Regions from separate parts of the Bacillus sp. T3 genome, predicted to be linked through region 1. Evidence: a T-box and tRNA genes for the amino acid it is inferred to sense, from the RefSeq annotation. Region 1 holds a T-box; the other holds one or more tRNA genes.

Evidence for each region. A T-box is a leader RNA that pairs with one kind of tRNA and senses whether it is charged. The one in region 1 lies ahead of RGF10_RS06270 (valine--tRNA ligase), so its partner is inferred to be a tRNA-Val.
Region 2: it has a tRNA-Val gene. The T-box ahead of RGF10_RS06270 (valine--tRNA ligase) is inferred to sense a tRNA for this amino acid. The anticodon was not compared.

What each region holds. Positions count from the first base shown of each region.
Region 1 is NZ_CP137761.1:1,230,924-1,234,349, forward strand. It holds gene ysxE (spore coat protein YsxE) at 1-544, shown strand, start outside; gene RGF10_RS06265 (hypothetical protein) at 595-786, opposite strand; T-box leader at 1,003-1,238, shown strand; gene RGF10_RS06270 (valine--tRNA ligase) at 1,318-3,426, shown strand, end outside.
Region 2 is NZ_CP137761.1:3,800,864-3,804,289, forward strand. It holds partial or broken gene RGF10_RS19430 (Gfo/Idh/MocA family oxidoreductase) at 1-922, shown strand, start outside; gene RGF10_RS19435 (Gfo/Idh/MocA family protein) at 996-1,973, shown strand; tRNA gene RGF10_RS19440 (tRNA-Val) at 2,136-2,207, opposite strand; gene RGF10_RS19445 (alpha/beta hydrolase) at 2,394-3,122, shown strand; gene RGF10_RS19450 (YjcG family protein) at 3,278-3,426, shown strand, end outside.

The sequences.
Region 1 (3,426 bases):
TGACGTCCATCAAGCATTGCGCTTTTCAAAGAAGCAGCTCGAGGCTTGGTATGAAAAAACGAAGGAAGAGGAAAAAATCCGAACGGTACTGATTCACGGTAAGTTTTCGTCCGATCATTTTCTGTTTGATAACAAAGGCTATGGCTATTTTATGAACTTCGAAAATGCAAGACAGGGATCACCCTATCAGGATATCCTTCCTTACTTATTTCGCTCGTTAAAAGGATTCCCGATGCGGAGTGAGGATTGTATTGATTGGCTCTTGATTTATTATAAATATTTCCCGTTAAAGGAAGAGGAAAAGCAATTAATGCTAAGCTATTTCACCCATCCGACTGCATTTCTTCGAGTTGTAAAAAAATATTATAAACAGCCCACAGCAGTAAGGAAGAAGGAGCGAAAGTTCTCGCAGCAGCTTCAGCGGCAATATTGGCAGCTGAAAAACACGGAATATGTAGTCAGCCGCTTAAATGAAATTGAACGGCAGAGGAAAGCCCAGGCTGAAGCACAGGCCCAGGCGCAACAAGAAGGAGCCCAGAATTGACATGCGTCAACTGCGGGCTCCTTTTTTACCGTGGTATCAACGAAACATTTTTATAAAAATTCTAATTGGAAAGCAATAGCAAACAATATAAGGACGGTCAGAAATAACACATCAAAGGTGGTTGGCAAGAAAATCGTGCGAATCCCTTGAAAAATACAAAAGGGAATTGAAAATTGCGCACAGACATTGCGGATTGTTCTTAGCCATGGCGGAAGTGTATAAGGGCTATATCTTCGCTTCAACATTCTTCCCCTCTTTTACATCTTTATTGTTCTAGTGTATGCCCAGTTATTTTGAAAAGTGCTATCAAGCTAAGAAACAATTGTGCAAAAATGTATATACTAGAAAAAAATCGGTGAGAATGATTGACGACAAACACCTTTTTTAGGTAGTATAGCTTATGAATCAATTTCATCCTGAAATATGACACAAGCCAACTTTTTTCAGGGAAAATCAAATAGTATGCAAAGATAGGGAAGAGTACGATGGACAACTGTTTTTAGAGAGGGAAGCATAATGCTGAAAGCTTCCTAAACAGATCATTGGAAGGTCGCCCTTGAGCATCTCCTGTGAACGAGCGTAATGCGATTAGTAGCTGGAGACGGGAAATCCGTTAATGTGTTAAGTGCCAGTTAGCCTGTTTGCTAATTGGAAAAAAGGTGGTACCGCGAAGCAAACTCCATTCGTCCTTTTCATGACGAATGGGGTTTTTTGTTTTATAAAGAAACGCATTTAACGAAAATGATATATTTTTTTAATTGGAGGAAAGTGCAATGGAAACAAAAGAACTATCAATGCCGACGAAATATGATCCGCAGGCAATCGAACAAGGTCGCTATGATTGGTGGCTTAAAGGAAAATTCTTTGAGGCGAAGGGTGAAGCGGACAAACAGCCTTACACGATTGTTATTCCACCGCCAAACGTAACCGGAAAGCTACACCTTGGACATGCCTGGGATACGACGCTTCAGGATATTCTAACAAGAATGAAGCGGATGCAGGGCTATGACGTGTTATGGCTGCCAGGAATGGACCATGCCGGTATTGCCACCCAAGCGAAGGTTGAGGAAAAGCTTCGTGGAGAAGGAAAAAGCCGTTACGACCTTGGTCGTGAGAAATTTGTTGAAGAAACATGGAAGTGGAAGGAAGAGTATGCCGGCCATATTCGTCAGCAGTGGGCGAAGCTAGGTCTTGGGCTCGATTATAGCCGTGAGCGTTTTACGCTTGATGAAGGCCTATCAGATGCTGTTAAAGAGGTATTCGTGAAGCTTTACAAGAAGGGCTTAATCTACCGCGGTGAATACATCATCAACTGGGATCCTTCTACGAAAACAGCACTTTCTGATATTGAGGTTATCTACAAAGACGTACAAGGTGCGTTTTACCATATGAAATATCCGTTTGCCGATGGAACAGGATATATTGAAGTGGCGACTACTCGTCCGGAAACAATGCTTGGAGATACAGCAGTAGCAGTACATCCAGAGGATCCTCGCTACAAGGATATGATTGGCAAAACCGTTGTTTTACCAATTGTTGGCCGTGAAATTCCAATCGTTGGCGATGATTATGTTGATATCGAGTTTGGATCTGGCGCGGTTAAAATTACCCCAGCACATGACCCTAATGACTTTGAGGTAGGAAATCGCCATAATCTTGAGCGCGTGTTAGTGATGAATGAAGACGGAACGATGAATGCACGTGCTGGCAAGTACCAAGGCATGGATCGTTTTGAGTGCCGCAAGCAAATCGTCAAGGACCTACAAGAAGCTGGTGTTCTATTCAAAATTGAAGAGCATCTTCATTCAGTTGGTCACTCTGAGCGTAGTGGAGCGGTTGTTGAGCCTTACCTTTCAACACAATGGTTTGTTAAAATGCAGCCACTTGCGGATGCTGCGATTGCTCTTCAGCAAGAGGAGGAAAAGGTTAACTTCGTACCGGATCGATTTGAAAAGACGTATTTACGCTGGATGGAAAATATCCGTGACTGGTGTATTTCGCGTCAGCTATGGTGGGGTCACCGAATTCCAGCCTGGTACCATAAAGAAACAGGGGAAATTTACGTGGAAAACGAGCCTCCAGCAGACAGTGAAAACTGGGTTCAAGACAATGATGTATTGGATACATGGTTCTCGTCAGCACTGTGGCCATTTTCAACATTAGGCTGGCCAGATGGTGATGCTGCTGACTTTAAGCGCTACTATCCAACCGCAGCACTTGTAACAGGATACGATATCATTTTCTTCTGGGTATCGCGCATGATCTTCCAAGGGATTGAGTTCACAGGCGGACGTCCATTTAATGATGTATTGATTCATGGTCTAGTTCGTGATGCGCAAGGTCGTAAGATGAGTAAATCACTTGGTAACGGGGTTGACCCAATGGAGGTTATCGATCAGTACGGTGCCGACTCCTTGCGTTACTTCCTGTCAACTGGAAGCTCACCTGGTCAAGACTTACGCTATAGCACGGAGAAAGTTGAAGCAACCTGGAACTTTGCTAATAAAATTTGGAACGCATCTCGTTTTGCCTTAATGAATATGAACGGCATGACTTATGAGGAGATCGATTTAAGCGGAGAAAAATCCGTTGCCGATAAGTGGATCTTAACTCGTTTGAACGAAACAATTGAAAACGTAACACGCTTGTCAGACCGCTATGAGTTTGGGGAAGTGGGCCGTGCCCTTTATAACTTCATTTGGGATGATTTTTGTGATTGGTATATTGAAATGGCGAAACTGCCATTATACGGTGACGATGAAGCGGCAAAGAAAACAACTCGTTCGATTTTAGCTTATGTATTGGATCAGACGATGCGTCTATTGCATCCATTCATGCCATTCATTACCGAAGAAATTTGGCAGAACCTCCCTACTTCAGGT
Region 2 (3,426 bases), 2.0 Mb from region 1:
AAATATTCGTGTGAAAACTATTTATTCACCACGAAACAACAGCGCTTGGGAGAAGATACCAGAAGTAAATTATGTTGATGATTTAGAAAAAGTCTGGAAGGACGATGAGATTCAATTAGTCGTCATTTGTACCCCATTAGAATACCACTATCATTACGCTAAACTTGCTTTAGATAAGGGAAAGCATGTATTACTCGAAAAGCCATTTACACAGACCTCTGAACAAGCAAAAGAGTTATTTGCCTATGCAAAAGAAAAAAATCTATTTATTCAATGTTATCAAAATCGCCGATTTGATTCAGATTTCCTAACAGTACAAAAGGTCATTAATAGTGGAGTACTAGGTGATATTTTAGAAGTTGAAATGCACTATGATTATTTTAGACCTGAAGTACCAAAGTCTGTGAAATTTTCAAGGGGATTCAGCTATTTATATGGACACGGATGTCATACGATCGATCAAGTTTTATCTTTCTTTGGTAATCCGAATACTATTACTTATGATGTTAGACAACTTCTTGGAAAAGGACATATGAATGACTATTTTGATTTGGACTTCTTTTATGACTCTAAAAAAGTTTCTATTAAATCCAGCTATTTCCGTTTGAAAGAACGTCCTAGCTTTGTCGTATATGGGAATAGAGGAGTTTTTGTTAAACAGACAAAAGATCGACAAGAAGAACATTTGAAACTATTTTATATGCCGACTAACGAGGATTTCGGTATTGATTTACCAGAACACTATGGAATTCTAACTTTTGTTGATGAAGCAGGAAACTATCATGAAGAAAAAGTGATGTCAGAAGTTGGTGATTACGGACAAGTTTATGAAGGTGTTTATCAATCAATTTTAAATGGAAACGAAAAAATTATTAAGGATGAAGAAACGATAAGACAAATGGAGATTTTAGAGGAAGGTATCAATAAAATAGAAAGTCTACATTCTAATACTACTGACGCATCGTCATCATACATTAAAGAAAGTGAGAACTGACATGAAACTTGCCATACTAGGTTCTGGTCAGATAGTCACTGATTATTTAACGATGGCTGGAGATTTACCAGATACAGACTTAGTCGCCATCTTTGGCACCGAAGAAGCTATACCCACAATGGAAGCAATGTCGCGTAAATACGGAATTAGAAAAATATACACAGCTTATAGCGAATGCTTAATGGATCAAGAGATTGACACATTGTATATTGGTTTACCTAATCACCTGCATTATTCTTTTACAGAAGAAGCCTTATTAAGAGGAAAGAATGTCATTTGTGAAAAACCATTTACTTTAAAACTTTCTGAGTTTACTGAGCTAAGAAACATTGCTAAAAAAAATAAGCTCATTTTGCTTGAAGCGATCACGACGCAGTATTTATCAAATTACTTAGCAATTAAAGAATCCGTTAATCATCTAGGAGATTTGAAAATCATTGAATGTAATTATTCTCAATATTCATCTCGCTATAATGCTTTCAAAAAAGGTGAAATCTTGCCAGCTTTTAATCCTAAAGCAGGTGGAGGAGCATTAATGGACCTAAATATATACAATATCCACTTTGTGGTTGGAATTTTAGGAAAGCCTACTTCGGTCACTTATCTTGCAAACGTTGAGAGGGATATTGATACTTCTGGTATTCTTTTATTAAACTATTCTACCTGTAAAGTAGCATGTATTGGTGCAAAAGACTCGACAGCACCGATACGCACTCTAATTCAAGGCGATAAAGGATCCATTGTATTAAACGGGCCAGCTAACGTATGTGATTCTTTTGTGTTGAATATGAATGATGAGGACAGCCAAATCATCGATAATAAAATCCATCCCCACAGGATGTATGAAGAATTTTGTGAGTTTGCAAGAATGATCAAGGAAAGTGATTACACTAAAGCCGATTATATGTTAGAACAGAGCCAAATTGTGATGGAAATAGTCGAGAAAGCATTAGTTGATGCAGGAATTAAGTTAGGTTAATTTTTAAAAGCCTAAATTTCTAAAAAATCCACTATAACTTATATCTGATTCCATACAACATCATGATTCCTGAAACTGGGCTTGCATACTTAATAAATTTAAAGATACGCAAAAGGCACATCTCCAAAGAATGGAAATGTGCCTTAAAGCCTGTCAAATTAATGATCTGGGTGGGGATTGAACCCACGACCCCCACGCTGTCAACGTGGTGCTCTCCCGCTGAGCTACCAAATCGTATGTAATATTTTGTACACATCAAAACGGTACATTTCTAATTATATTCATATAAAAAAATATGTCAACCTTTTTTGGAATAGGTGACCATAAAATAGAAATAGGGCATTCGATTCTTCAACTTGTTGTGATGATTGTGGTAAAATTTTGCCAAAGCATAAGTCCTTCAAGAAAGGAGTTATTACGTTGGATTATCCACGAGGTACCGTACAGGATTACACCATTTACAGTAAAAAGCTGGCAGAGAATGTGGACTTTCTTGTTTACTTGCCCCCCTCCTTCTCCCATCTTTATAAATATCATGTATTAATTGCTCAGGACGGTGCAGACTATTTTCAGCTTGGAAGAATTGGGAAGTTTGCCGATGAACTGTTGGCGCGCAAGGAAATTGAACGCTTGATCATTGTGGGTCTTCCCTATAAAAACGGGCGTGATCGCCTTGAGAAATACCATCCAGATGGTGAAAAATCTGAGTCCTATCTTCAATTTTTAGTACACGAGCTTGTACCTTTTTTGGATAAGGAATTTCCAACTTACCAAATGGGCATGGGCAGAGCTTTAATTGGCGATTCGTTAGCAGGATATGTATCGTTTCGGGCTGCCCTTCAATTTCCGCACACATTTGGGAAGGTGGCGCTTCAGTCCCCATATGTGACTGAAGATATTCTCGCTTCCTTGCATTCATTTCAACAGCCCCATTTACTTGAAATTTACCATGTTGTCGGCAAAGCTGAGCTATCCGTCAAAACAACAAAGGGCAAGCTGGAGAACTTTATTGGGCCTAATAGAATTTTGGCTAAAGTGCTTAAAGAAAAAGGATTTTCCTATTCCTATCACGAATTTGATGGAGACCACACTTGGACGTATTGGCAGCCAGATCTCGAGCATGCCTTGAAGTTCTTGTTTGGAAGATAATCCATTGCCATTAGGACATTGTCGGAAAAGGGTTTCATTTTTACTTTTGGTATAATAAACTTCATCTACTCGTAATATTGCAGCCTTGAGGTATGCAAGCTTAACAGACATGCTGCTTTATTTTTCCAAAAATGAACGATCCGGGAGGTAATGTTATGAAATTTGGTGTTGCTATTTTCCCATCAAAAAAACTGCAGGATTTAGCGAATTCTTACCGGAAACGGTATGATCCACATTATGCATTAATTTCTCCACATTTAACGTTGAAGGGGCCTTTTGAGGCGTCAGACGCTCAGATGAAGGA